Regions from separate parts of the Streptomyces sp. NPDC001068 genome, predicted to be linked through region 1. Evidence: riboswitches for the same ligand, from Rfam matches in the RefSeq annotation. Region 1 holds a riboswitch; each other region holds the start of a gene.
What was found. Region 1 has a riboswitch for cyclic di-AMP ahead of ACFY3I_RS01240 (peptidoglycan DD-metalloendopeptidase family protein). Riboswitches for the same ligand answer to the same signal wherever they lie in the genome.
Positions count from the first base shown of each region.

Region 2: it holds a riboswitch for cyclic di-AMP, as region 1 does, so the genes downstream of both, ACFY3I_RS08250 (NlpC/P60 family protein) here and ACFY3I_RS01240 (peptidoglycan DD-metalloendopeptidase family protein) in region 1, are expected to answer to the same signal.
Region 3: it holds a riboswitch for cyclic di-AMP, as region 1 does, so the genes downstream of both, ACFY3I_RS37625 (transglycosylase family protein) here and ACFY3I_RS01240 (peptidoglycan DD-metalloendopeptidase family protein) in region 1, are expected to answer to the same signal.

Region 1 is NZ_JBIAYD010000001.1:269,218-278,902, forward strand. It holds gene ACFY3I_RS01235 (SGNH/GDSL hydrolase family protein) at 1-701, opposite strand, end outside; gene ACFY3I_RS01240 (peptidoglycan DD-metalloendopeptidase family protein) at 937-1,926, opposite strand; cyclic di-AMP (ydaO/yuaA leader) riboswitch at 1,931-2,091, opposite strand; gene ACFY3I_RS01245 (alpha-galactosidase) at 2,400-4,484, opposite strand; gene ACFY3I_RS01250 (tyrosine-protein phosphatase) at 4,658-5,452, shown strand; gene ACFY3I_RS01255 (DUF6126 family protein) at 5,475-5,597, opposite strand; gene ACFY3I_RS01260 (XRE family transcriptional regulator) at 5,594-6,217, opposite strand; gene ACFY3I_RS01265 (aspartate aminotransferase family protein) at 6,276-7,661, opposite strand; gene dxs (1-deoxy-D-xylulose-5-phosphate synthase) at 7,658-9,670, opposite strand.
Region 2 is NZ_JBIAYD010000002.1:701,049-710,733, forward strand. It holds gene ACFY3I_RS08240 (lipoprotein) at 208-849, shown strand; gene ACFY3I_RS08245 (DUF1996 domain-containing protein) at 920-2,851, opposite strand; cyclic di-AMP (ydaO/yuaA leader) riboswitch at 3,197-3,371, shown strand; gene ACFY3I_RS08250 (NlpC/P60 family protein) at 3,380-5,710, shown strand; gene ACFY3I_RS08255 (NAD-dependent epimerase/dehydratase family protein) at 5,778-6,836, opposite strand; gene ACFY3I_RS08260 (FAD-dependent oxidoreductase) at 7,096-8,460, shown strand; gene ACFY3I_RS08265 (hypothetical protein) at 8,761-9,685, shown strand, end outside.
Region 3 is NZ_JBIAYD010000017.1:38,406-48,090, forward strand. It holds gene ACFY3I_RS37615 (cytochrome P450) at 1-651, shown strand, start outside; gene ACFY3I_RS37620 (transglycosylase family protein) at 838-1,845, shown strand; cyclic di-AMP (ydaO/yuaA leader) riboswitch at 2,045-2,216, shown strand; gene ACFY3I_RS37625 (transglycosylase family protein) at 2,220-2,894, shown strand; gene eno (phosphopyruvate hydratase) at 3,227-4,513, shown strand; gene ACFY3I_RS37635 (septum formation initiator family protein) at 4,649-5,125, shown strand; gene ACFY3I_RS37640 (DUF501 domain-containing protein) at 5,155-5,679, shown strand; gene ACFY3I_RS37645 (exopolyphosphatase) at 5,734-6,726, shown strand; gene ACFY3I_RS37650 (NAD(P)/FAD-dependent oxidoreductase) at 7,202-8,581, shown strand; gene ACFY3I_RS37655 (class I SAM-dependent methyltransferase) at 8,796-9,685, shown strand, end outside.

The DNA of each region.
Region 1 (9,685 bases):
CGCAGTCGGCGCCCGATCCACGGCACCAGGTACTCACGGGCCCAGTGCACGTCGTCCCGGCGGATGTCCAGGGTGCCGCGGGGCGGCAGCGGCGGCCACGGCTGGTCCGGATCGGCCGGGACCTCGACGCCGAGCACCTGGCCGGCCCGCAGCGCCACGCGCGTGTGCCCCTCGGGAGACAGGTGCAGCCGGTCGCCGTCCCAGGCCCGCCGGTCCTGGACGGTCTTCAGGGACCACAGGTCCAGGACCGGGCAGCCGTAGCGGTCGGCGACGGCTCGGACGTGGCCGTTGTAGGTGGCTATCTTGCCGCGCAGGTGCTTGAGGACGGGTACGCCACGGGTGTCGAACCCGGTGGTCACCAGAACCGTTCCGACGGCCTCGGTCAGCCGTGCCACGGCCCGCTCGAACCGCTCGGCCACCTCGTCGGGGTCGGTACCCGGGCGGATGATGTCGTTGCCGCCGGCGCAGAAGGAGACCAGGTCCGGGGCGAGTTCCAGGGCCTGGGGCACCTGGTCCGCCACGATCTGGTCGAGCAGTTTCCCGCGCACCGCGAGGTTGGTGTACTCGAAGTCGCCCTCGGGCCGCCGGTCCGACAGCAGGACCGCGAACCGGTCCGCCCAGCCGACGAACGCCCCGTCGGGGCCGGGGTCGCCGACGCCCTCGGTGAAGCTGTCCCCCACCGCCACGTACGACCCGATCACTGATGCATTGTCACTCTTCGAATCGTCTGCCACGTCGGGCCATGATTCACCTTGGGCTGTGACCTACGCGACCGTAATAAGGGGTTGACGAGCGGTGAGATAAGACACGGCTAAATACTTCACCAAGGTCGGAATAAGGCTCTGGGCAGCGATGTTGACGTGACGATCACCGAAGGCCGGACCCCTGGATCGGGGTCCGGCCTTGGCGGTGCGTGCCTGATCGGCGGGGGGCGTCTCAGCCGACGGGCACGCCCTTGCCACGGAGGTAGCCGACCGGGTCGATGTCCGAGCCGTAGCTCGGAGTGGTGCGGATCTCGAAGTGCAGGTGCGGGCCCGTGACGTTGCCGGTGGCCCCGGAGTGACCGATCTGCTGGCCCGCGGTCACGGTCTGGCCGACCGAGACGGAGAGCGCGGAGAGGTGCCCGTACTGCGCGTAGTAGCCGTCGGCGAGCCTGACGACGACCTGGTTGCCGTAGGCGCCGCCCCAGCCCGCCGTGACGACCGTGCCCGTGCCGACCGCCTTGACCGGGGTGCCGGTCGGGACGACGAAGTCGACGCCGGTGTGGTAGCCGCTGGACCACATGCTGCCGGCCACGTGGTAGCCGGTGCCGAGGACGCCACCGGTCACCGGGAGGCCGAATCCGGAGACGGTCGTCGTGGAGGTGCCGGCCGTCGTCGACGCCCCGGAGGAGGCCGCGCCGGAGGACGCCTCGTTCGACGACTGCGGGGCGGAGGGCGCGGAGTGGGCGGTGCGGCCGGAGGAGTGGGACCACGTCCGGGACCGGGAGTCGGAACCCGGGGTGTGCGTCGCCGCGTGCCGGCCGCCCAGCGTGAGCTTGAGGCCGGGGTGGATCAGCGAGGGGTCGTCGCCGACCGCCTGCCGGTTGTCGTCGTAGAGCCGGTGCCAGCCGCCGTCGACCTGGTGCTCACGGGCGATCTCCGAGAGGCAGTCGCCGGAGACGACCGTGTAGACGCGGTGGGTGGAATTCCCGGTGCCGGAGTCCTGCACGGCGGACTTGTGGGCCGGAGCCTTGCGCGCGGCCGACTTCGCGACGGCCGGGAGCGACTGGGTGGTCTTCTCGGAGACGGACTGCGTGGTGGCCGCGTGGGCGCCGGTGGCACCCATGAGCGGCAGAGCCAGCGCCGCACCACCGGTTCCGGCGACAGCCATCGAGCGGGTGAATCGCTGGGACTTGGGGCGGCGGTGCTTACCCTTCGCGGGCATGACGCATTCCTCTCCGGCGCCTGCGAGGTGAGCTGTCGGGTTCGGGCTGGAGCTGCCCGGCCACGCGGGAGGACGTGACTACACCCCTAGCCGTCCCGGGAACCGGAACAGGCGGTCATACCTGGTGGGTCCCCCGCTCCTGCCGTGCACGGGTGAGTGTGTGTGGGGACTCCGGGCGGCGGCAGGATTCGGCGTTCCGTCCGGATGTGGGGCGAACGTAAGCGAGCGGGACGCGCCGGGACAAGGGACGGTTTCCGGCGGCCGGAGTTTCACTTGATCCGATACGGGAATTAGCGGTCACCCTCCGTGAATTCCACCCGTCCGCCCTTTTCCGATTCCCTTGAAAAATATCGGCATTACGTGAACATGACGTGCGACGGACGGTCACGAATATGACCCTCCTCACGCACGTCACGCCACGTCCGCTTATTCCAGGTTCAGTTGTGATAATGAAGCTAATTCGGGCATACCGCTCAGATGCGACGAAGTCGTATGACCGTCGCGTCCAGGTCGCCCCGCAGCTCCGTGCGCAGCCCGTGGTGCAGCAGAACGGCACCACGATACTTTTCACCCGATTCAAGGCATTCGTACGACGCCGTCGGATCAAGCCCCCGCAGCCGCAGCGCCGGCATCGGCTCGCCGTAGCTCTGGGCCTGGAGCCAGGCGAGGACCACGGTCTCGTCGCCGAGCGTGTACTGCACCGCGCTGAGCCCGCCGGTGGGCGGCCGCAGCCGGAACTGGTCGCCGCGCTGCACCAGGGGACGGATCTCCTTGTAGAGCTCCACCCAGCGGCCCGCCTCGGCCAGTTCCTCCTCGGTCCACCGCGAGAGGTCGCCGCCGACACCGAGAGCCCCGGCCATGGAGCTGACGAAGCGGAAACGCAGGCTGCTGACCCGGCCGTTGAGCTGGTGGTTGGGGCTGTCGGTGACCCAGGCGGACATCACCCGGGCCGGGTGGACCTGGCTGAAGCCGTGCTGGATGGCGAGCCGGTCCAGCGGGTCGGTGTTGTCCGACGTCCAGACCTCGTCGGTACGGCTCATGATCCCGAGGTCGATCCGCCCGCCCCCGCCCGAGCAGGACTCGACGGCCACGTCCGGGTGGGCCGCCCGGATCCGGTCGAGCAGGGCGTACAGCCCGCGGACGTGGTCCACCCACAAACGCTGCGGATAGGGCTCGCCGGGCCAGCCCGCGTCGGTGAAGCAGCGGTTGAAGTCCCACTTGACGTAGTCGATCGGGGCGCTGGACAGCAGGGTGTCGAGCTGCTCCCAGAGGTACTCCCGGACGTCCTCGCGGGCGAGGTTGAGGACGAGCTGATTGCGCAGCTCGGTGCGCCTGCGCCCCTGCTGGTACTGCACCCAGTCGGGGTGCGCGCGGTACAGGTCGCTGTCCGGGTTGACCATCTCGGGCTCGACCCAGATGCCGAACTGCATGCCGAGGGCGTGCACGTGGTCCGCGAGGGGTTTGAGGCCCTGGGGGAAGCGGTCCGGGTTGGGCGTCCAGTCGCCGAGGCCGGCGCGGTCGCTGGTGCGGGCCCCGAACCAGCCGTCGTCGACCACGAACAGCTCGACGCCCATCGCGGCCGCCCGGCGGGCGAGGGTGGCCTGCTGCTCCTCGGAGATGTCGAAGGTGGTGGCCTCCCAGGAGTTGAACAGCACCGGCCGGTCCCGCTCGGCGTCCGGGATGACGTACGCCCGCTGGTAGGCGTGCCAGGCGCGGCTGGCCCCGCCGAAGCCGCCGTCCGTCCACAGGCCCGCGAAGACCGGGCTGGTGTACGACTCGCCCTCGGCCAGCATCAGCAGGCCCGAGTCGTCGTAGCCGGCGCCGCCGGTGATCTGCACGCGCGCGTCGGGGAGTTGGGCGACGGCGATGCGCCAGGAGCCGGACCAGCCCAGCGCGCAGCCCCAGACCTCGCCGCGCTCCTCGGTGGCGTCGGTGTCCAGGGCGACCCAGGGCAGGTGCTGGTGGCCGGTGTGGCCGCGGCGGCTGCCGATCACCTTCTCGCCGTAGGTGAGGGGGGCGCGGGCGAGGCGGGACTCGGCGGCCCAGCGGCCGTGCAGCTGGGAGAGGCGCCAGCCCTCGCGGTCGGGGAGCGTCCAGGCGGCCGGGTCGGCGCGCAGCAGCTCCAGGGGTATGTCCGCCTGGTTGTCGACGGTCACCCAGCGCTCGACGACGTCACCGCGCATCCGGTAGTGCAGGGTGATGAGGATCTCCGCGTCCCGGAAGCGCAGCCGCAGCTCCTGGTCGGAGGCGTCGCCCTCCGTCTCGTACGACTCGAAGGTCCACTCGGTGCCGCGGCGCTCCTCGGTGCGCACGGACAGCGCGGGGCGGACGAAGCGGGGGCCGCCCTCGACGGGGTACTCCTCGCGGCCGTCCAGCGGGGACTCGAACGGCCAGTAGCCGGGCAGCGCCCGGGTGCCGAGCTCCTCGGCGTCGGCGAGCCCGATCCTCGGGCCCCAGTGGAGGTGGAGCAGCTCGTCGTCCTCCGTGAGGTACAGCGCGTAGCTGCTGCCCGGGCCCGACAGGAGCCAGGTACGACCGTTTTCGGCGATGTCCACCACGAGAAACCTCACACAGGTGCCAACAGATCCGCTCAAGCACCAACATCATCGAGGTCGCGGGCCTCGGAGGCAACGCCTGTGGACAACTCATTGCCCGTGGAAACCGATGTCGTATGGTCGATCCAGTGCCCGTCGACGAGCAGCGCCGGCGGGGCCGCCGGGAGGAGCCCCCCGTGACGCAGCAGGTCCCGTCGACCGAGCCCGAGCTGGCCGGTGTCCGCAACTTCCGCGACGTGGGCGGGCTGCCGACCGTGGACGGGCGCCGGGTCCGGCACGGTGTGCTGTTCCGCAGCGGGCATCTCGCGCACGCGACGGAGCAGGACGCGGAGTTCCTGGCCTCCCTCGGCCTGCACACGGTCTTCGACTTCCGCAACGCGGCCGACCGGAAGCTGGAGGGCCCGGACGTCGAGCTGCCCGGCGTGCGGAACCTGAACCTGCCGCTGACCGACCCGGCGCACGGCGCCGAGTTCTGGACGATGGTCCGCGAGGGCGACACCGAGCAGCTGCACGGGCTCCTGGGCGACGGCAAGGCCGCGGCCCGGATGGTCGCCTCGTACCGGCAGATCGTCAGGGACCGCACCGACGAGCACTCACGTGTGCTGCACGACCTGGCGGAGGACAGTGTCCCGGCGCTGATGCACTGCGCGGCCGGCAAGGACCGCGCGGGCGTCTCCATAGCCGTGACGCTCCTCGCGCTGGGCGTGGAGCGGGACGCGATCCTCGCCGACTACCTGGAGTCCAACGCCAAGCACCGCCGCTACCAGGTCCGGCGCAGCGGCGGCGGGGACGCGTACAGCGCCGAGGTGATGGAGCTGCTGAGCCCGCTCTTCGACGCCCGCGCGGAGTATCTGGCCGCCGCCTTCGAGAGCATCGAGGAGACGTGGGGTGACGTCGACACCTACCTGGAGCAGGGCCTGAAGCTCGCCCCCGAGACCCGCGAGCGGCTGCGGGAGCGGCTCCTGGACTGAGGCCGGGCGGTGACGCGGGCGCTCAGCCCTTGCCGCCCACGGCGAACAGCAGGTAGAGGAACGCGGCGAAGACGTGCCCGACGGCGATGTAGATGATCAGCCGGACCCACAGGGCCCGGGGGAACTTCTCCTCGATGTTGCTCACAGCGGCTCTCCAGTGATCGGGCCCAGGCACAGCGCGGCCGTGGGACTCTGCAGCAGGGTGTGGACGAACAGCAGCTCGACCCCGTCGTGGTCCTCGGCGGCGAGGCGGTGCGGGGTCAGCGAGTCGAAGTGGGCGCTGTCGCCGGGCGCGAGGACGTGGGTCGTGTCACCGAGGCGCAGCCGCAGCCGCCCCTGCAGGACGTACAGCCACTCCTCGCCGGGGTGCACGCGCACGATGTCGCCCTGGGAGCCGTGGGGCACCCGGACGCGCAGCGACTGCATACCGCGGCCGGAGGACCCGGCCTGCCAGTACGTCCAGCCGCCCGCGCGGGTCGGCTCCATGTCGCCGGAGCGCACGATCGCGTCCCGGTCGGCCACGGTCTCTCCCAGCAGGTCCGAGACCGTCGTACTGTAGACACGAGCGAGCGCGAGCAGCATCGGCAGCGAGGGCTGGCGCTGCCCGGTCTCCAGCCGGGAGAGATGGGCGGCCGACAGTCCGGCGTCGCGGGCCGCGGCCTCCAGGGTGAGGCCCGCGCGGCGGCGCAGGGACCGCAGCTGCGGAGCGACGGCGGGCAGGTCCTCAGCCGGACCGCCCGCGCGCTCGTGCTCGGAGGCTTCCATGCCTCCATTCAGCCGCAGATTTGCCTCCGCGGCAATTTTTTTGCCTCAGAGGCAAAGGCTAGCGGTTGGCCACCGCCTGCTTGACGAGGGTCTTGCCGAAGTCCCACATCAGGCCGCCCCCGCTGTGGGCGTCGTCCATCACGTCGGTGAACGCGGCGACGAACCGGTCCACGTCGCTCTCGTCGACGATCAGCGGCGGGATGAGCTTGATGACCTCCAGGTGGTCGCCGGAGACCTGGGTGAGGATCCGGTGCCGCTGCAGCAGCGGTACGACCACCATCTGCGCGAACAGTCCCTTGCGGGCCGCCTGGAGCATGGTCCAGCGGCTGCGGAGCTTCAGGGAGCCGGGCCTGCCGAACTCGATGCCGATCATCAGGCCCCGGCCGCGCACGTCGGCGAGCAGCTCGTACTTGTCGACCAGTTCGGTGAGCCGGGACCTGAGCAGCTCCCCCACCGACCGGGCGTTCGCGACGATCCGGTCGTTCTCCATGACGGACAGGACGGCCAGTCCGGCCGCCATCGCCTGGGCGTTGGCGCCGAAGCTCGCCGAGTGGACCAGGACCCGGTCCATGGACGAGTAGACCTTCTTGAAGATCCAGTCCTTGCCGAGGGTCGCGCCCACCGGTACGTAGCCGCCGGACAGCGCCTTGGCCACGCACACCAGGTCCGGCTCGACGCCGTCCTCGTGCTGGTAGGCGTAGAAGTCGCCGGTGCGGCCGAGGCCGGTCTGCACCTCGTCGGCGATCAGCAGGGCCTTGTGCCTGTGCAGCAGCTCCTGGGCGCCGCGCAGGTAGCCGTGCGGCGCCTCGTGCACGCCCTTGCCCTGGATCGGCTCGACGATCAGCGCGGCGACGTCGCCCTTCTTCAGCTCGCGTGCCAGGGCGTCGAGGTCTCCGAGGGGCACGGCGGTGTCGGGCAGCAGCGGGGCGAAGCCGTCCCGGAAGCCGTCCTCGCCGTTGACCGACAGCGAGCCGGTGGTCAGGCCGTGGAAGGCGTGGTCGCAGTAGAGGACGCGGGGTCTGCCGGTGGCGAAGCGGGCGAACTTCAGCGCGGTCTCGACTGCCTCGGTGCCGCTGTTGCCGAAGAACACCCGGTCCAGGTGGGGACTGTGGGCCAGCAGCCGCTCGGCGAGGAGTCCGGGCAGCGGCTGGCAGTCGAACCGGGTGAGGTCGGCCAGCTGGGCGTCCAGGACGTCGTGCAGCGCCTTGCGGACGACGGGGTGGTGGCGGCCCAGGCCCATCACCCCGAACCCGGCGAGCATGTCCAGGTAGTCGTTGCCGTCCTCGTCCCAGAAGTGTGCGCCCTCGGCCCGCTCGTAGACCTTGTCGAAGCCGATGGTGTGCAGCATGCGAGGAAGCTGGTGGTTCAGGTACCTGGCATGCAGTTCGTACCGCTCACCGCCACGCTCGGCCAGCAGTGCGCCGAGGTCGAACTCCGTGCTCATCGCTTCTCCTTGTAGGCGCCGTCGACGACAGCGCTCTCGGCTGTGGCGCCCCGCAGGGGTGCGGGGAACTGCACGCTCGACCCGGACGGCGCCGCACCCGCCGTACGGCCCTCCGCGGCGCCCCCGGACGCGCGCTCGGCCCCCCGCCCCGCGAGGCTCGCTCCGATGCGCCCCGCGATCTCCACCGGTGTCAGCCCGATGTCGGCGAGCACCTCCCCGCGCTTGGCGTGCGCCAGGAACTGCTCGGGAATCCCGAACCGCCTCACCGGCACGTCCACTTCGGCGTCGCCGAGGGCGAGCGCGACCGCCGCGCCGACGCCGGCCGCCCGGCTGTTGTCCTCGACGACGGCCACCAGCTCGTGCTGGGCCGCCAGGACCGGCAGCGCGGGGTCCACCGGCTTGACCCACCGGGGGTCCACGACCGTGCAGCCGATCCCGCGGTCGGCGAGCAGCTCCGCGGCCTGCAGGCAGACCGGCGCCATCACCCCGACCGCGACCAGCAGCACCTGGGCGTCCGTGTCGCGGCTGAGCACGTCCACCCCGCCGACACGGTCGACCGCCGGGATCTCCGGGCCCACCGACTCCTTCGGGAACCGCACCAGGGTGGGCGCGTCGTCCACGGCGACCGCCTCACGCAGTTGCAGACGCAGCTGCTCCGCGTCGCGCGGGGCGGCGATCCTGAGGCCGGGCACGACCTGGAGGATCGACATGTCCCACATGCCGTTGTGGGAGGCGCCGTCGACTCCGGTGACACCCGCCCGGTCCAGGACGAACGTCACCCCGCAGCGGTGCAGCGCCACGTCCATCAGCAACTGGTCGAAGGCCCGGTTCAGGAACGTGGCGTAGACCGCGACGACGGGGTGCACCCCGCCGGTCGCGAGGCCGGCCGCCGAGACCGCCGCGTGCTGTTCGGCGATACCGACGTCCCAGACCCGGTCGGGGAAGCGCGCGGCGAACTTGCCGAGCCCGACCGGGTGCAGCATGGCGGCGGTGATCGCCACGACGTCGTCGCGTTCCTCGCCGATCCGCACGATCTCGTCGCCGAACACCGAGGTCCAGGACGGGCCGCCGGACGGTGCGAGGGGCTCGCAGGTGAGCGGGTCCATCACGCCGACGGTGTGGAAGTGGTCCTCCTCGTGGGCGAGGGCCGGTTCGTAGCCGCGGCCCTTCTCGGTGAGGCAGTGCACGAGCACCGGACCGTGGAAGCGCTTCGCGCGCCTGAGCGCCGACTCGACCGCCTTGATGTCGTGGCCGTCGATCGGGCCGACGTACTTGAGGCCGAGGTCCTCGAACATGCCTTGCGGTGCGAAGGCGTCCTTGAAGCCCTTCTTGGCGCCGTGCAGGGACTCGTAGAGGGTGTTGCCGACGATCGGCGTGCGCAGCAGCACGTCCTTGCCCCAGGCCAGCACCCGCTCGTAGCCGTCGGTGGTGCGCAGTGTGGCCAGGTGGTTGGCGAGCCCGCCGATGGTCGGGGCGTAGGAGCGCTCGTTGTCGTTGACGACGATGATCAGCGGCCGGTCCTTGGCGGCCGCGATGTTGTTGAGCGCCTCCCAGGCCATCCCGCCGGTCAGCGCGCCGTCGCCGATCACCGCGACGACGTGGCCCTTCTCCCCCTGGACCTGGCGCGCCTTGGCCAGGCCGTCGGCCCAGCCGAGCGCGGTGGAGGCGTGGCTGTTCTCGATGACGTCGTGCTCGGACTCGTCGCGCGAGGGGTACCCGGACAGGCCGCCCTTGCCGCGCAGCTTGGAGAAGTCCTGACGGCCGGTCAGCAGCTTGTGCACATAGCTCTGGTGACCGGTGTCCCAGAGGATGCGGTCCACCGGGGACTCGAAGACCCGGTGCAGTGCGACGGTCAGTTCCACGACCCCCAGGTTGGGGCCGAGGTGACCACCGGTCCTGGCGACCGCATGCACCAGGAACTCGCGTATTTCTTCGGACAGTTCACGAAGCTCCGCCTCGGACAGCGCCTTCAGGTCGCGTGGTTGCCGGATGGTCTCCAGGATGGTCACGCTCGGCCCCCTCTC
Region 2 (9,685 bases), on a different contig from region 1:
GGTCACAACCCCACGGGCGTGCTCCGGCCGTCCGGTCACGGCCGCGCGGGCGGAGCCCGGCCGTACGGGCGGGTCACCACCGCACGGGCGGGGTCCGGTCGTCAGGGGAGGCGGTGCCGATGAGCGGCTCGCCCGGGGAAAGGGCGCTCAGCCCTGTCGTGGCCCTCGATTACAGTGATCCGCCGGACGCCGAAGGGGAGGCATCGGGTGGGGACCCTGGGGAGAACGGCCGTACCGCTCGCACTGGCGGCGGGGCTGCTGGCGGGGTGTGGAGCGTCGGTACGCGCGAGTGACGTGACGGAGTCGGGGCGGGCGTCCTCGGGCGCGGCGCGGAGCGGGGGGACGGTCGGCGCCGCCGGTTCCGGCTGCACGCTGCCGGTCACCTTCGACACCGCCCGCGGCTGGCGGGCGGAGGCCGTCGAGGGCCCGGCCGGGGCCGCCTCCGACGCCCCGGGCGGCGACCTGGCGGAGAGCCTGCTGCGCCAGGGCCCGGTGACCCTGGTCTGCGAGATAGACGCCAAGCCCGCCGGGGCCATCGGGTTCCTGCGGGTGTCGACCGGAAAGCCGGGCCGCGCGGACGCCGGCGCGGTGCTCAGGGCCTTCGTGGCCGCTCAGGCCCACACCGGCGGCGCGCGGTACCGGACCTTCACGTCCGGGGGCCTCGCCGGGGTGCGGGTCGACTACGTCTCCACGAGCGGGCTGTCGGCGGAGAGCAAGCGGGAGTCCGCGCTGGCCGTGGTCACGCCGGACGGGCCCGTCGTCCTGCACCTGGGCGGCCTCGACAGCGAGGAGCACGACGAGATGCTCCCCGCGTTCGAACTCGCCCGGCGGACGCTGCGCACCGCCTGACCCGGGAACGGCGGGTCGGGCGGGCTCGCGTCTCCGCCGGGCCGGGCCCGGCGGAGACGCGACGCGTGCGTCAGGACGACCGCCACCTGGTGCGCCACAGCAGCACGAACCCGGCGGCCAGCAGCAGTCCGCCGAAGACGGCCGGCCACAGGTGGGCGCCCGTCTCGGCGAGATCGCCCTGGACGGCCTGCGGCTCCGTCTGGGGCACGGTGGACGGGGACTCCTGGCCCGCCGGAGCGGCGCCGGCCGCCGTCGCCGTGTCGGCCGGGGCCACGGTCTCGGGCCGGTCGGTCGGCCGGCTGATGACGCCGCCTCCGGTGCCCGAGGACTTCTTGGGCGAAGCGCTCGCGTAGACGTGCGGCAGACCGGTGCCGCCGGAGTCGGTCTTCGTGGCGGACGGCTCCGCCGGGGGCTCGGAGGGCTCGGCGCCCCCGGTCTCGGCTGGCGGTTCGGCCGGGGCCGCCGTGTCGCTCGGTTCGGTGACCGGGCTCGCGGTGTCCGACGGCGGGTCCTGCGGGCTCGCCGACTCGGACGGGTCGGGCTCGGCGCTCTGCGACGGCGGCTGCTCGCCGGCCCCGGCCCCGCAGGTGCGGCCGGAGTTGATGCAGTCGACCATCTTCCGCATCAGGTCCTCGTCGAAGACGTTGATGAAGTCGCCGTGGTCGGTCACCGGCTTGTGGAGCTGCTCGGGGAACGAGTCCACCGCGAACAGCGGGACCGTACGGCCGCCGTCCTGAAGGCTCGGCGCGTCCACGGCGTAGACGATGCGCTGCACCAGCTGCGGGATGGCCTGGAAGCCGTTCGGGCAGCTGCCGTCGGCGGCCTCGAACGCCACGTGGGTGCGGTGGTTGGCGCTGTCGATGTTCCGGCCGTCCCAGCAGCTCTGGAACCTGAACGTGCGCACCACGTCACTGCCCTTGGGGCACAGCGGGTACTTGTCCTTGAGCTGCCGGTCCTCGAAACCGGTGCAGCTCCAGGAGGCGTTGGCGTTGGCCGGGCCGTTGACGAAGGACTTGGCGTCACCGGTGATGATGCGCAGCAGCCGCGGCATCTCGGTGACCTTCGAGGTCGGGTTCCCCTCGAAAGTGAGGGTGACCTCCTTCGCCGTCACGATCTGCCCGGCGTTGCCCTCGGTACCGCCGCCCGGCTTGTCGGCGTCCCGCTCCTGCTTGCCGTTCTGCAGCCGCAGCACCGGCCAGTAGTACGTCGACCTGTCGCCCCGGTCCGCACAGCTGGTGTCGGCCTTCGCGAGGTCGTCGTCGCTGGCGAACGCGTTGTTGGACTGGTTGCCGATGTAGTCGTGGAAGTGGTGGGCGCCGTTGGAGACGCCGGGCGCCACGATCACGTTGTCCGAGTTGAACAGGCCGTTGGCGTTGACCCCGCAGCTGGAGGAGAAGGTGCCGGTGGAGCCGCCGGACCGCTCGGCCGGGTTCGCGACGTTGGGCTGCACACCGGTGATGTCGGCGTAGTCGGCGGCGACCGGGCCGTTGCCGCCCTGCCCTCCGACGCCCGTGCCGGCACTCGCGCTCGCGCTCGCACTCGCGCCCTGGCCCGGTGTCTCACCGCCCTGCGGCGAGGCGGACTGGCCGCCGCCCTGGTCCGAGGAGTGCAGCGTGCACGCCGCGAGGTCGTCGAGGCCCTGGGGCCGGTCCCCCTCGCGGTCGATGGCGTCGGCGATGCGCTGGAGGGACTCGGAGCGCTTCTCCTTCAGCGGCTCCAGGATCGTCCGGTCGGCGGCACCGGGGTCCTGCTGGATCGCCGCCGCCGAGTCCTTGAGCTGCTGGTAGGCGGCCACGATCTGCTGGTCCAGTTGCGCGAGTTCACCGTCGACGTCGGCACGGGCCGCGTCGGGCACGTCGGTCAGACGGCTTCCGACGTCGGGGCAGTAGACGGTGGGCGCGGACAGCACCTGAGCGTTGGCGGTCGCTCCGGACTGGTCCGAACCCCCTTCGGTGGCCGAGGCGTAGACGTTCACCGCGACCAGTGTTCCGCCACCGAGCATCAGGGCGACCGCTGCGAAGGTCGCGCGTTGTGCGCCGGTCGGGCGTCTGCGCCTGTTGGGTCTCAAGGTCGTTCCCCTGCGTGTCGTGGTCGGCCGGGCATGGAAATCCCCCCGCCTGATACGCGGCGCGGCGCCTCCGTGTTCAACCACCCCACGAATTCACGGTGTTCTCATAGGAAGCAGCCCGTGGGACCGCCCGCGGCAGCGCCCCCCGCCGTCGAGCACTACGACGAACATCACAATTACGTATCGGACATTAGCCACTCCAACCTTCACACGAGTGACACAAGTTGGCTAAGTTGACGGGCAGGCCGTTCGGCTCCCCCCGGCGAATCCCGCCGGGCCGCGCGGCCTCCGCCCAATCCGGTGCCCAACGGGGCCTCCCGGAGCCGGGGACCCAACGGAACCACTGGGGTGAATCGGCCGACCGCCTTCTCAGGCAGGGGCCGTAGGGCATGCCTTCCGGATCGACCCGCCCGAACCCGACAGCTAACCCGGTCGGCGGAGTACGGAAGGAGCACGACCCCCATGGCGCCCGAGAGCCGTGACGAGGTTCGACAGCGGATCGACAACCTCTACGACCAGGCCGAGAACGCCACCGGGAACTACAACGCCACGCGCGCGATGAACGGGGGCTCGCGGTCCCGCGGTGTCCCGCTGTTCAAGCGGCCCCGGCGTGACGACCCGGGCCTCGAGAGCATCGCGCGGGAGTGGTTCGACACGGCACGCTCACGGCTCGGGCCGAGCGTCCCCGCTGCGCTGCCGGCCGACCGGCAGCCCGCCCGCCCCGGACCACGCCGGCCCGTCAGCCCGATGGCGGCCGACCTGCTCGGCCAGGTGGAGGGCTCCGGCCCGTCCCGGCCTGAGCTGACCGCGGGACCCTCCGCGAACAGTGACATCGAGGTCGTCCGCGAGCCGGCGGCGCGCCCCGGGCGGGAACTGACGGCCGGGTCCCCCGCGGCCCTGCCGCCCGGCTCGTCCGACGCGCCCAGGGCACTGCCCGCCGCCGCGCCGCGGCGCGCCACGCCCGGCACGTCCAAGACCAGGAGCCAGCTGAAGATCGCCAAGGCGCGGGAGCTGCTGTCGCAGCGCACCGGACAGCGGGCGGTCGCGGCGCTCGAACCGGCCGCGCCCGCCCAGGCCCCGCAGGCGGCACCGGTCGCCCAGGCCCTCTGGACCACGCCCGAGGCCCGGGTCCCGGCGCGGCGGCCGGCTCCCGCCGGGGCGCCGGGACGATACGGCGACACCGGAGCGTCGCCGGAGACGGCCGTGACGGACACCGGGGGCATCCCGATCGTGTCCCCGACGGACACCGGCACCTTCCGGATCATCACCCCGGGCAGCGCACCGTCCCGGCTTCCGGCGGCCCCGCCCGGTTTCCGGGTCATGACGCCGGGCGGCACCGGCGACGTGCCGGCCGCGCCCGCCATGGACACCGCTCCGCCCCCCACCGCGACCCTCGGCGACACCGGTTCCTTCCGGGTCATGACGCCGGGCGCCACCGGCACGTTCCCGATGCCGGACGACACGGGTGCCTTCCCGGCCGCGACCCCGGCGAACACGGAGGCCTTCCCGGCCGGGGTCCCCGCGGACACGGCTGCATTCCAAGCCACGGCCTCCGCGGACATGGGCCCCTTCCAGACCATGGCCCCGGCCGACATGGGTGCCTTCCAGACCATGGCCCCCACCGACATGGGCGCCTTCCAGACCATGGCCCCCACCGACATGGGCGCCTTCCAGACCATGGCCCCCACCGACATGGGCGCCTTCCAGGTCTCCGCGCCCCTCCCGGGCCTGATGGACAACGGCGCGTTCCCGGTCATGGCGCCGGACGCGGCGGCCGCCCATCTCGGGGCGCCGGCGTTCACCGCGGAGGCGCCGTACACCGCCGGCGGCTACGGCATGGCGGCCGGGACCATGGCGGCCCCGGCCGCTCAGGTCCCCGCCGGGCCGGCCGCGTACATGGCGGCTCCCGCCATGCCGTCGGGCGCCATGCCGTCGGCCGCCATGCCGTCGGCCGGTTTCGGCACCGAGGCCTTCCCCGCGGCTCCCGCGGTCGACCTGGGCGCCTACGCGGCCGGAACGCAGCCCACAGCCGCCGGTTACGCCGCCGCCGCGCCCATGCCCGCGGCGGTGACGGACCCGCCGTGGGCGATGCTGGCGACTCCCGCCGCGGTGCCCGAGCCCCCCGTTGCGATGGCCACGGCCGCCGCGATGGCACAGGCCCCGTTCCCCACCGCGGCCGTGCCCACCGTGCCCCCGGCCGTGGCCGCTCCCTTCCCCACCGCGTCGGTCGCGACCGCTCCCCCGGTGGCCGCCCCGTTCCCCACGGCGGCCGTCCCCACCGCTCCCCCGGTGTTCACCGCGCCCGTCCCGACGGTGCCGCTCGTGGCCGCCGCGCCGGTCCCGGCCATGCCCGAGGCGGCCCCCGCGACCGCCTTCGCGCCCGGCGCCGTCACCGACACGGGTTCGCTCCTCGTGCCCGGTGCGGCGGCCGAGCCCGGCAAGGCCATGAAGGCGCTGGAGTTCGCCCGGGCGCAGATCGGGCGGCCCTGCGTCTGGGGTGCGACCGGTCCGGAGTCGTACGACTGCTCCAGCCTCGCCCAGGCGGCCTGGCGCGCCGCGGGGGTGTCGCTGCCGCGCGGCGCGGCCGACCAGGCCTTCGCCGGCACCCCGATGACGCTGGCCGCCATCGAACCGGGTGACCTGGTCCTCTTCTTCGACAACGACAGTCACGTCGGCGTCTACGCGGGCAACGGCATGATGGTTCACGCGCCCAGCCCGGGGGCGTCCATACGCGAGGAGTCGATCTACAACGCCGGTGAGTCGGCCATCCACCGGGTGGTCCGCCCGGCCTGACTCCGGTCGCCGGGGCCAAATCCCGGGTCCGGGTCCCGGGGTCGGCCGCCCGGGTCGGCCGCCGGGGTCAGGCCCTCCGTCGCCGCGAGCGCCAGCTCTCGTGGTGGTCCAGGAGGGTCTGCTCGACGGGCCGGTAGGTGAGGCCCAGTTCGCGGACGCCCCGGCTGTTGTCGACGCGGAAGCGGATGCCGAGGTGCTTGCGTATGTAGTCCTGGGTGAGGCCGAAGGACGGCCCGAGGATCCGTACCGGCCAGTGCGGGAGCGCGGTGCGCGGCAGCCGCGGGTCCCAGGGGTGGCGGGTACGGATGATCCGGGACATCTCGAGGAAGGACGTCATCGTCTCGTTGGCCACGATGTACCGGCCGCCCGCCGCCGGGTGCTCCGCCGCCGCGATGTGCGCGTCGGCCACGTCGCGGACGTCCGCGGTGGTGAAGCTGAAGTCCGGGGCGCCGTAGCAGAAGTACCCCCTGAACAGCTCGTCCAGCAGGAACAGGCTGCCGGACCGGGACGCTGGGGTGATCGAGGGGCCCAGCACCAGGCCGGGGTTGACGGTGACCAGACGCCAGCGGTCCTGGGCCGCCGCGGCGTCCCGGGCGGCGCGCTCCGCGGCCGTCTTGGCGTAGTGGTAGGGGTTGCCGGCCGCCGTGCTGGTGGTGTTGAAGTACTCCTCCGTGAGGATCCCTCCGGCCATCTCGCGGACGTCGCGGTAGTCGCCGAAGATCGTGCCCACGGTGGAGGTGAGGACCACCGTCGCCACGTCCGGGACGCGGTCGACACTCGCGAGCACGTTGCGGGTGCCGAGCACCGCCGGGTCCACCACGTCCCGCCGGCCGTCCTTGATCCGCTCGGGCATCAGGAACGGCGAGGCGACGTGGAAGACGGTCGCGCAGCCGCGGAACGCCTCGTCGAAGGACCCGTCCTTCAGCAGGTCGGCCTCGAACAGGGCGAGCCGGCCGGGGAAGGCCTCCTGGAGCTCCCACAGGGGCCGTACCCTGGCGGCGTCGGAGGCGTCGCGGACGGTCGCGTGGACCCGTCGGTCCCGCTCCAGCAGCCTGCGCACCAGGTGGCTGCCGACGAATCCGGTGCCGCCGGTCACCGCGACGGCCGTCTCCCCGCGTGCGTCCACGAACCCACCCCTCGCCCTGGCCGCGCCTCGGTGCGCCGCAGGGGACAGGCTGGTGCATGCCCGGGGTGGCCGCCAAGACCGGGACCGGGGTTGTACCGTCTGCCGGGCATAAGCCGGGCCCGGGAGGGGTCATAAGGTCGACTTATGGGGTCATAGACGGGACCCGCGTACTAACTTAGGACTGCCTTAGTTTAGGCTTCCCGTTCGAGATCGATTGTCTTCACTCGATCGATTGTCACCGCTCGAAGGGAACCTGATCATGCCGCGCCCCCTGCGGGTAGCCATCGTCGGAGCCGGCCCGGCCGGGATCTACGCCGCCGACGCCCTGCTCAAGTCCGAGGTGGCCGCCGAGCCCGGCGTGTCCATCGACCTCTTCGAGCGGATGCCCGCCCCGTTCGGCCTGATCCGTTACGGCGTCGCCCCCGACCACCCGCGCATCAAGGGCATCATCACGGCCCTGCACCAGGTGCTCGACAAGCCGCAGATCCGGCTCTTCGGCAATGTGGACTACCCGTCCGACATCAGCCTCGACGACCTGCGCTCCTTCTACGACGCGGTGATCTTCTCGACCGGCGCGACGGCCGACCGCGAGCTGCGGATACCCGGCATCGAGCTGGACGGCTCCTACGGCGCCGCCGACTTCGTCTCCTGGTACGACGGCCACCCGGACGTCCCGCGCACCTGGCCCCTGGAGGCGGAGAAGGTCGCCGTCCTCGGTGTCGGCAACGTGGCCCTGGACGTGGCCCGCGTCCTCGCCAAGACCGCCGACGAGCTGCTCCCCACCGAGATCCCCCCGAACGTGCACGAGGGTCTGAAGGCCAACAAGGCGCTCGAGGTGCACGTCTTCGGCCGCCGCGGACCGGCGCAGGCCAAGTTCTCCCCGATGGAACTGCGGGAGCTCGACCACTCACCCAACATCGAGGTCATCGTCGACCCCGAGGACATCGACTACGACGCGGGCTCGATCGAGACCCGGCGCGGCAACAAGCAGGCCGACATGGTCGCCAAGACCCTGGAGAACTGGGCGATCCGCGACGTCGGCGACCGCCCGCACAAGCTCTTCCTGCACTTCTTCGAGTCCCCCACGGAGATCCTCGGCGAGGACGGCAAGGTCACCGGGCTGCGCACCGAGCGCACCGCCCTGGACGGCACCGGCAACGTCAAGGGCACCGGCGAGTTCAAGGACTGGGATCTCGGCGCGGTCTACCGCGCGGTCGGCTACCTCTCCGACAAGCTGCCCAAGCTGCCCTGGGACATCGACTCGGGCACCGTCCCGGACGAGGGCGGCCGGGTCATCGAGGAGAGCGGCGGCCACCTCACGTCGACGTACGTGACCGGCTGGATCCGGCGCGGCCCGGTCGGCCTGATCGGCCACACCAAGGGCGACGCGAACGAGACCGTCTCCAACCTCCTGGACGACTTCGCGAACGACCGGCTGCACACCCCCGAGTCACCCGCTCCGGAGGCCGTGGACGCCTTCCTCACCGAGCGGAACGTCCGCTTCACCACCTGGGAGGGCTGGTACCGGCTGGACGCCGCCGAGAAGGCGCTGGGCGAGCCGCAGGGCCGCGAGCGCGTGAAGCTGGTCGAGCGCGAGGACATGCTCCGGGAGAGCGGCGCGTGACCGGGCGCTGAGCCGTACCCGGCTCGACGGGGGCCGCCGGATCACCGGCGGCCCTCTCGCACATACGGCCGGTGAACGGGACCCGCCCCGTTGCGGATGGACGAGCGGGCCCCGTTCGCGCACCATTGTCCGGAATCCGCCCGGCCCGCGACACGGATGAACCGGCGTCGCACGACGCACCCGGCGCACACCCCGGGTGCGGGACGCGTGCCCCGTGCGCGGTCGGCCCCCACCCTGTGGAACGCGCGCCCGAGCAGTGATACTGGAACGCACGTCCCGCCCCCGTCAGCAGATTGGCCCATGTCGAACTCCGCCACCGACCGCGCCGTCCTTCCGCCGACCGTCTGGGCCGCCCGAGGCCGCCACACGGGCCCGGACTCCGAGCAGGTGATCCGCCGGATCCTGCGCCGCCGCAGGGAGACCGGCGCCGTCGACGACTTCGCCGAACCCGCGGACTCCCCCGCGCCCGCCGAGCCAGCCGACCCCGGTGTTCCGGTGGCCGGCCCGCGGGTCTTCGAGGCCCGCTGGCGCGTGGCCGACGGTGCGGTGACGGTGCGCGCCCGGCTGACCCTCACGGCCCGGCAGGCCGGCCGGGAGTGGCAGCTCGTCGCCGAGGCCGAGCGGCCCTGGGACGACGCGTGGCCCTCCCCGGCGACGGTGTTCTGGCCCGACGGCGACGAGGCCGGGGACGGTGGCGAGGCCGGCTGGGACTACCACCCGGCCGTCGCGGGCCTGCGGCTGCGCACCGTGAACCCGCTGCCCGCCGACGACAAGGACATGCGGCGGGTGCTCCGGGAGGCCGCGAAGGACGCCTGGTGCGTCAACCTCGTGGTGCACGAGGCGATGACGCCCGACACGCTCGGCCGGCAGCCGCTGGTCCGGCAGTTGCCGCCCGGCCTCGCCCACCGGGTGGTCGAACACCGGGCCGCGCCCCAGCAGTTCCGTGCCGTCAACTGGGCGGTGCGCGACCTCGGCGTCGAGGTGCCGCGCGGCGGAGCCGTCCTGTTGCCCCCGGACCCGGCGCCGTCCGGCTACGACGCACGGGAGTACGCGGTGCGCAGCGTCTTCCTGGACGGCTCGGAGTCCACCGAGCTGATCGGCGCCCTGCGCCGGTTCGCCGCCCTGCCCAGGCCCGCGCCGCAGGGCGCCGCCGAGGCCCTGGCCGACCTGCGCGACAACTGGACCCTCATGACGCTGGAGGAGGAACTCGCCCGCGAACGCGAGC
Region 3 (9,685 bases), on a different contig from region 1:
AAGCGGGAGGCGCTGTCCGCCGAGCCGGTCCCCGGCGAGGACCTCATCTCGGGGCTCATCCGCGCGTCCGACCACGGTGAGCACCTCACCGAGAACGAGGCCGCGGCGATGGCCTTCATCCTGCTGTTCGCCGGATTCGAGACGACGGTCAACCTCATCGGGAACGGCACGTACGCCCTGCTGACCCACCCGGAACAGCGCCGCCGCCTGCAGGTCTCGCTGGCCGCCGGCGAGCGCGGCCTGCTGGAGACCGGTGTGGAGGAACTCCTGCGCTACGACGGGCCGGTGGAGCTGGCCACCTGGCGGTTCGCCACCGAGTCGCTCGACATCGGCGGGCAGCGGGTCGCCTCCGGCGACCCGGTCCTCGTCGTACTGGCCGCCGCGGACCGGGACCCGGAGCGGTTCGGCGAGCCGGACACGCTCGATCTGGCACGGCGGGACAATCCGCATCTCGGGTACGGCCACGGCATCCACTACTGCCTCGGCGCCCCGCTCGCCCGCCTGGAGGGCCAGAGCGCGCTGGGCACCCTCCTCACCCGTCTCCCCGACCTCCAACTGGCGGTTGGCGAGGGTGAGTTGCGCTGGCGTGGCGGGCTCATCATGCGCGGCCTGCGCACGCTTCCCGTGACGTTCACCCCCGGCGCGCGATGAGCCCGCCGGCGCGGCCGGCCCCTCCCACGGGGCAAAGATGACGAGCGTTCAACTATGTGATCTTCACGTGATCTGCGCGGCACTAACTTGTGACAAGTGATCGTCTGCCTATACGTTCACCCATCAGTGCGGCGCGCCGGCAGGACCCGTCGCGCCGGTCACCGCTGTCGCTCGAAAGGTCTCCGCATGCTCTCCGGGAACGGTCGTCACCGTCGCCCCCGTCAGGCTCCGGCTCTCCTCGTCGCGGCCGGCGTGACCGGCTCGGCCATCGCCATTCCGCTCCTCGGCGCGGCGAGCGCCAGCGCGGCCGACGGAAACACCTGGGACCGGGTGGCCGAATGCGAGAGCGGCGGCTCCTGGAGCATGGACGCGGGCACCGGCTACTACGGCGGCCTGCAGATGTCCCAGGAGGACTGGGACCACTACGGCGGCCAGGAGTACGCCGGCACGCCGGACCAGGCGAGCCGTTCGCAGCAGATCGCCGTCGCCGAGAAGATCCTCGCCGACCAGGGCACCAAGCCCTGGCGGACCTGTGCCCTGCTCGCCGGGCTGTCCTCGGACGACGCCTCGGTGAACGTCGACACGGGCCTCGACGGATCGGACGACGTGTCCGGCTCCTCCGATTCCTCCTCGGGACTGTCGAATTCGACCACTTCGTCCGGTTCGTTGGACTCCGGCTCCTCCGGCTCCTCCAGCACCTCGGACGACAGCTCGGGTGACACGGACTCCGGCTCCGCCACCCCGTCTCCGAGCGCGAGCGACGACTCCGGCAAGGACTCCGCCGCGGGTTCCACGAAGAAGGACAAGTCGGAATCCAAGGCGTCTGATACCGCAAAGGCCAGCGAGAGCCCCGTAGTGCCCGAATCCGACGACTCGGACAATTCGTGGCAGACGGGCAGCTCTTGGGATCTGGTCGACACCGGAGCCGTCACCGGCGGCGGCAAGCACCGCGGCACCTCGGCGGACGAAAACGTGACAAACGGTCAGAGTGCCGCCTCCGCCGGCCGGCATGCCTCGCCGGGTGCGGGCACGTACACCGTCCGGGACGGCGACACGCTCGCCTCCATCGCCGACTCCCTTGGCCTGGACGGCGGGTGGCGCGCGCTGTATGCCGCCAACAAGGCGGACATCGGTGCCGACGCGGATGACATCGCCCCCGGTCAGACCCTGAAACTCAGTGGCGAAACGGACTGATGGCGACAGGGGCGGACCCCTCAACTCGCCCTGCTTGGACGGTAAATGTCCGATTTGGGGAAAGTGTGGGATGAGTCTCAGAAGCCCTGATCATCTTTGAAATTCACCTGATCGCCTGTTTACGGTCGAGGCCGCTCGTCACCACGAGCCCCGGCCGCCGCAACGCCGAGTCCTGCCAGTGGCCACCCGGGAACAGTCGTCGCGTCAAGCGCCGTAGGCAGGAGCGGGGGACCCAAGGTAGGTGCCGGGACCGGTGGTTGAGACCGCCGTGTCCGGCTCGGGGTGAAGCCGCGCACCGTGAGGTGCGCGGCCGGGCAACTCATTCGGCCCGAACCCGACAGCTCACCTCGCAGGCGTCGGTGAGGGGATCCTCCATGCTGTTTTCCGGCAAGGGCAAGCACCGTCGTCCGTCCATGGCCACCCGTGCCGCCGCGCTCGCCGGCGTCACCGGTGTCGCCATCGCCGCTCCGCTGATGGCCTCGGGCACCGCCTCCGCCGCCACCGCCTCCGAGTGGGACGCCGTCGCCCAGTGCGAGTCCGGTGGCAACTGGGCCATCAACACCGGCAACGGCTACTTCGGCGGGCTGCAGTTCTCCGCCTCCACCTGGGCCGCGTACGGCGGCACGCAGTACGCCGCGCAGGCCAACCAGGCGAGCAAGGCGCAGCAGATCGAGATCGCCGAGAAGGTCCTCGCCGCGCAGGGCAAGGGTGCCTGGCCGGTCTGCGGCACGGGTCTGTCCGGCGCCTCCACCGGGGGCTCCGGCTCCAGCGGCTCGTCGAGCAGCGGCACCGCCACCCGCTCGAGCGACACCCGGACCGCCTCCCGCTCCGCCGAGCGTCCGGCCGCCAAGAAGACGGTCACCACCCCGACCGGCAAGAAGGTCAAGAAGGGCGACGGCGAGTACAAGGTCGTCAAGGGCGACTCGCTCAGCACGATCGCCGTGAAGCACAAGGTCAAGGGCGGCTGGCAGGCGCTGTTCAAGCTGAACAAGGACATCGTCGACGACGCCGACTTCATCTACCCGGGCCAGCAGCTGCACCTGAAGTAGAACCCGGCTGCACCGCAGCCCCCGCGCAACCGTGGCCCGTCCGGCGGGAGCCACGTGAGGACCACCCCCGTCCCCCCACGGAACCCCGCTCCGGTGCGTTTTCCCCCGTACGCACCGGAGCGGGGTTCCTCTTCGTGACCCGCTCTTCTTCCGTTCTTCATCGGACCCCCCTTTGTTCCGCACATGAACAATGAGTACCGTCTGTGTGTCCACGGGCCGGTCGGTCGGCCGGCTGACGGGCCCGGGGCGGATAGGCTCTAGTCGCAAGGCTGAGCAAGGGCCGACAAGGCCCGCGTGCGCCCGCACAACCAGCGTCACATCCCAAGAAGGAGATGCTCGTGCCGTCCATCGACGTCGTCGTAGCCCGGGAAATCCTGGACTCCCGAGGCAACCCCACGGTCGAGGTCGAGGTCGGCCTCGACGACGGCAGCACGGGTCGTGCCGCCGTTCCCTCCGGCGCCTCCACCGGCGCCTTCGAGGCCATCGAGCTCCGTGACGGCGACCCCAACCGCTACCTCGGCAAGGGCGTCGAGAAGGCCGTGCTCGCCGTGATCGAGCAGATCGGCCCGGAGCTCGTCGGCTACGACGCCACCGAGCAGCGCCTGATCGACCAGGCCATGTTCGACCTGGACGCCACCGACAACAAGGGCTCGCTCGGCGCCAACGCCATCCTCGGCGTCTCCCTCGCCGTCGCGCACGCCGCCTCCGAGGCCAGCGACCTGCCGCTGTTCCGCTACCTGGGCGGCCCCAACGCGCACCTGCTGCCCGTGCCGATGATGAACATCCTCAACGGCGGCTCGCACGCGGACTCCAACGTGGACATCCAGGAGTTCATGATCGCCCCGATCGGCGCGGAGTCCTTCTCCGAGGCGCTGCGCTGGGGCGCCGAGGTCTACCACACCCTGAAGAAGGTCCTGAAGAACAAGGGCCTGTCCACCGGTCTCGGCGACGAGGGCGGCTTCGCCCCGAACCTGGAGTCCAACCGCGCCGCGCTCGACCTCATCCTGGAGGCGATCAAGCAGGCCGGTTACGTCCCCGGTGAGCAGATCGCGCTCGCGCTCGACGTCGCCGCGTCCGAGTTCTACAAGGACGGCAAGTACGAGTTCGAGGGCAAGTCCCGCTCGGCCGCCGAGATGACCGAGTACTACGAGGAACTCGTCGCCTCCTACCCGCTGGTCTCCATCGAGGACCCGCTGTTCGAGGACGACTGGGCCGGCTGGAAGGTCCTCACCGACAAGCTCGGTGACAAGGTCCAGATCGTCGGCGACGACCTGTTCGTCACCAACCCGGAGCGCCTGGCCCGCGGCATCGAGGACGGCGCCGCCAACGCCCTGCTGGTGAAGGTGAACCAGATCGGTTCGCTCACCGAGACCCTGGACGCCGTCGAGCTGGCTCAGCGCAACGGCTTCAAGTGCATGATGTCCCACCGCTCCGGCGAGACCGAGGACGTCACCATCGCCGACCTCGCCGTCGCCACCAACTGCGGCCAGATCAAGACCGGCGCCCCGGCCCGCTCCGAGCGCGTCGCCAAGTACAACCAGCTGCTGCGCATCGAGGAGATCCTCGACGACGCCGCGGTGTACGCCGGCCGCAGCGCCTTCCCGCGCTTCAAGGGCTGACCCGCGCGGGGCCACCGATCCGTCAGGGGTCGCTGACCCGTTAAGGGTCAAGGCTGCGCCAGTCGTACGTACGTCCCCGTACCGGTCCCGTACCGTGTGCGGGGACGTACGCGCGTGTGAACGGGAGGCGGGGACATGGCCGTGAGGGACCGGGACCGGTTCTCCACCGCGACCAGGCTGAAGCTGCTCGGCGAGCAGACGGCGGCCCGGGTCTACCGCTCCCAGACCAAACGGCAGGCCCGCCGCTCCCGGCTCACCGGCCGTGCCGCGCTGCTCGCGATCGTGCTGTGCACGATGATCGTCGCGCTCGCCTACCCGATGCGGCAGTACGTCTCCCAGCGCGCCGAGATCTCCGACCTGCAACGTCAGCAGCAGCGGGCCCGGCAGCGGGTCGAGCAGCTGCGGGACGTCAAGGCGCGGTGGCAGGACGACGCGTACGCCGAGCAGCAGATCCGGCTGCGGCTGCACTACGTGATGCCGGGGGAGACGGGCTACATCGTCATCGACCCCAATGCCGCCAAGCAGGCACACGCCTACCTCGGGGCGGCCGACCGGCCCTGGTACGCGAACGTCTGGGACGGCGTCGACAAGTCCGACGCGTCCGACCAGTGAACCGACAGAAAGCCACGCAGAACACAGTCATGCAAACGCCTCCGCCCTCCACTCCGCGCACCGAGCCGACCGACGCCGACGTCGAGGCCTTCAAGCAGCAGCTCGGGCGGCCACCGCGCGGGCTGCGGGCGATCGCGCACCGCTGCCTGTGCGGGCAGCCGGACGTCGTGGAGACCGCGCCGCGGCTGCCGGACGGCACGCCGTTCCCGACGCTGTACTACCTCACGTGCCCGAAGGCGGCCTCCGCCATCGGCACCCTGGAGGCCAACGGCGTGATGAAGGAGATGACGGCCCGGCTGGAGAGCGATCCGGAGCTGGCGGCGGCGTACCGGGCCGCGCACGAGGACTACATCCGGCGCCGGGACGAGATCGAGGAGCTGACGGGCTTCCCGAGCGCCGGCGGGATGCCGGACCGGGTGAAGTGCCTGCACGTGCTGGTGGCCCACTCGCTGGCCGCGGGACCAGGTGTGAACCCGCTGGGCGACGAGGCGATCGCCATGCTGCCCGAGTGGTGGGCCAAGGGGGCGTGCGTGGTGCCCTCCGCCGACGGCTGACCGTCGCCGCCCGGTCCGCCACAAGGTCACCTACAGAGTGAGGAAACACCAGCCATGACCCGCGTCGCCGCGATCGATTGCGGTACCAACTCCATCCGGCTGCTCGTCGCCGACGCCGACCCGGAGACGGGTGAACTCGTCGACCTGGACCGGCGGATGGTGATCGTACGGCTCGGGCAGGGGGTCGACCGGACCGGACGGCTCGCGCCGGAGGCGCTGGAGCGGACCTTCGCCGCCTGCCGGGAGTACGCGGCGGTCATCAAGGAGTACGGCGCCGAGCGGCTGCGGTTCGTGGCCACCTCCGCCTCCCGGGACGCCGAGAACCGGGACGACTTCGTCCGCGGTGTGCTGGACATCCTCGGCGTCGAGCCGGAGGTCATCAGCGGCGACCAGGAGGCCGAGTTCTCCTTCACGGGTGCCACGCGGGAGCTGGCGGGGCAAAACCAAGGGGGCGCGGAGCGCCCTTCGATCGAGGGTGGTGGGCGACGGGTGGGCGACCTCGACAGGCCGTTCCTCGTCGTGGACATCGGCGGCGGCTCCACCGAGTTCGTCGTCGGGGACGGGCAGGTGCGGGCCGCGCGGTCCGTGGACGTCGGCTGTGTGCGGATGACCGAGCGGCACCTGGTGCACGAGGGGCGGGTCGCCGACCCGCCCTCCGAGGCGGAGATCGCCGCCATGCGGGCGGACATCGAGCACGCCCTGGACCTCGCGGAGCAGACCGTGCCGCTGGGCGAGGCGCGCACCCTGGTCGGTCTGGCCGGCTCCGTCACCACCCTCTCCGCGATCCACCAGGACCTGCCGGAGTACGACTCCGCCGCGATCCACCACTCCCGTATCCCCTACGCCCGGGTCCGGGAGATCACCGAGCGGCTGCTGGGGTCCACCCACGCCGAGCGCGCCGCGATCCCCTCCATGCACCCCGGGCGGGTCGACGTCATCGGCGCCGGGGCCCTCGTACTGCTGTCGATCATGGAGCGGGTGGGCGCCGCGGAGGTCGTGGTGAGCGAACACGACATCCTGGACGGCATCGCCTGGTCCGTCGCCTGATCCTCCGGGCCCCGTTCCGGGCCCGCCGCAGGCCGTCCCACCACCCCTTTCGGGCTCCTCGGATGAGCGCGGGAGGTGGCCGGGTGAGCGGCCGGACGGCCCGTGACACGCCGTGCCACGACACCCCGGCGGAAACCTTCGTGAAGTTCTTCACAAGGAATTCGGTGCAGGTGGGGGGTCCAGGGGTGCCCGTTGGCCCGTTCGGGGGCTCAACGGCCCCGGGCGCGTGCTCAGGAGAGCGTTTCGGGGGTGTTTCCGGAGGTCCTCATGTGGGTGACATCCGGTGCCTGCGCGATGTCTCCGGAAGGCCGGAGCGGCAGCTCACACGGCATTGACAACGGGTCGTATCGGAAGTGGGTTCCCACCGTCGACCATGACCTGGGTCACGTGAGCGGCGGAGTGTAGCACGACCCCTGTAGGACCTTGTGAAGGGGCGCACGAGCGCCCCCCCTGAGGCGGGTGGATACTCGATCCCATGAGCACCACGGAGCGTCCCAGGATCCTCGTAGTAGGCGGTGGGTACGTAGGCCTGTACGCAGCTCGGCGCATCCTCAAGAAGATGCGCTACGGCGAGGCGACCGTCACGGTCGTCGACCCCCGGTCGTACATGACCTACCAGCCCTTCCTCCCCGAAGCCGCCGCCGGCAGCATCTCCCCTCGGCATGTCGTCGTCCCGTTGCGACGCGTGCTGCCGAAGGCGGAGGTCCTCACCGGCCGGGTCACCACCATCGACCAGGACCGCAAGGTCGCCACGATCGCCCCCCTCGTGGGCGAGGCGTACGAGCTGCCCTTCGACTACCTGGTCATCGCACTCGGCGCGGTCTCCCGCACCTTCCCGATCCCCGGCCTCGCCGAACAGGGCATCGGCATGAAGGGCATCGAGGAGTCCATCGGTCTGCGCAACCACGTCCTGGAGCAGCTGGACAAGGCCGACTCCACGACCGACGAGGAGATCCGCCGCAAGGCGCTCACCTTCGTCTTCATCGGCGGCGGCTTCGCGGGCGCGGAGACCATCGGCGAGGTCGAGGACATGGCGCGCGACGCGGCGAAGTACTACAAGAACGTGTCCCGTGAGGACATGCGCTTCGTCCTGGTCGACGCCGCCGACAAGATCCTCCCCGAGGTCGGCCCCAAGCTCGGCCTGTACGGCAAGGAGCACCTGGAGAGCCGCGGTGTGGAGATCTACCTCTCCACCTCGATGGACTCCTGCGTGGACGGCCACGTCGTGCTGAAGAACGGCCTGGAGGTCGACTCCAACACGATCGTGTGGACCGCCGGCGTCAAGCCGAACCCGGCGCTCTCCCGCTTCGGTCTGCCGCTCGGCCCGCGCGGCCACGTGGACACCGCCCCCACCCTCCAGGTGCAGGGCACCGACTACATCTGGGCCGCGGGCGACAACGCCCAGGTGCCGGACGTCGCCGCCCGCAAGGCCGGTGTCGAGAACGCCTGGTGCCCGCCGAACGCGCAGCACGCGCTCCGTCAGGCCAAGGTCCTCGGCGACAACGTGGTCTCCGGCATGCGGGGCTTCCCGCAGAAGGAGTACAGCCACGCCAACAAGGGCGCGGTCGCCGGTCTGGGTCTGCACAAGGGCGTCGCGATGATCGTCCTGGGCAAGACGAAGATCAAGGTCAAGGGCCGTCTGGCCTGGTACATGCACCGTGGCTACCACGGTATGGCGATGCCGACCTGGAACCGCAAGATCCGCATCTTCGCGGACTGGACGCTCGGCATGTTCCTCAAGCGCGAGGTCGTGTCCCTGGGTGCCATGGAGAACCCCCGCGAGGAGTTCTACGAGGCCGCCAAGCCGGCCCCGGTCGCCGCCCCGAAGACCGAGGAGAAGGCCAAGGCCTCCTAGCCCGAGCCTGCCCGACGGTCCGCCGAGAACCATCCGAAGGACCTCCCGCCATCCGTGGTGCGGGAGGTCCTTCGGCGTTCCCGGCCACCGCGCAACTGCGTGGCCACTACAGACGTTTTGCTCAGTCGTAACTCCTTCGCGGGACTGCGATGCTGCCCTCACGGTGTTTACGTGGTAACCGGCATCCGGGATCGTCGTCTTGGAGGTGTGCGCCATGGCCGACGCCGCGTCGCGGCTGAGGAGTGTTGCCGAGCAGGTGCTGGGAGTCCCGCTCCCGGTACGGCTGCGGGCCTGGGACGGATCACAGGCTGGACCGCCGGGCGCCCCGGCGATAGTGATCCGCAACCGCCGTGCCCTGCGTTACATGCTGTTCAAGCCGGGTGAACTGGGCCTCGCCCGGGCCTGGGTCGCCGGCGACCTGGACATCGAGGGCGACCTGTACGGCGCCCTGGCGGCGATGTCCGGACTGATCTGGGAGCGCGGGGAGGACGGGCGTACCCTCGTCCAGGCCCTGCGCGACCCCGAGGTACGGGCCGCCGTCCGGGAGCTGCTGCGGCTCGCCGGACCGCCGCTGCCGCCCACCCCGCCCCGCGAGGAGGTGCGCAGACGCGGCCATCTGCACACCCGCCGCAGTGACAAGCAGGCCATCAGCCACCACTACGACGTCGGGAACGACTTCTACGAGACCGTCCTCGGCCCGTCGATGGTCTACTCCTGCGCGTACTGGGAGGACGGCGGCACGCTGGAGTCCGCCCAGCGCGACAAGCTCGAACTCGTCTGCCGCAAGCTCGACCTGAACCCGGGTCAGCGGCTGCTCGACGTCGGCTGCGGCTGGGGCTCGATGGCGATCCACGCGGCCCGTGAGCACGGCGTGAGCGTCGTCGGGATCACCCTCTCCCAGGAGCAGGCCGCGTACGCCCGTAAACGGGTCGCGGACGAGGGTCTGACGGACCGGGTGGAGATCAGGGTCCAGGACTACCGGGACGTCCGCGACGGGCCGTACGACGCGATCTCGTCGATCGGCATGGCCGAGCACGTGGGAGCGGAGAAGTACCTGGAGTACGCGAGCGATCTGTACCGGCTCCTGAAGCCGGGCGGGCGCCT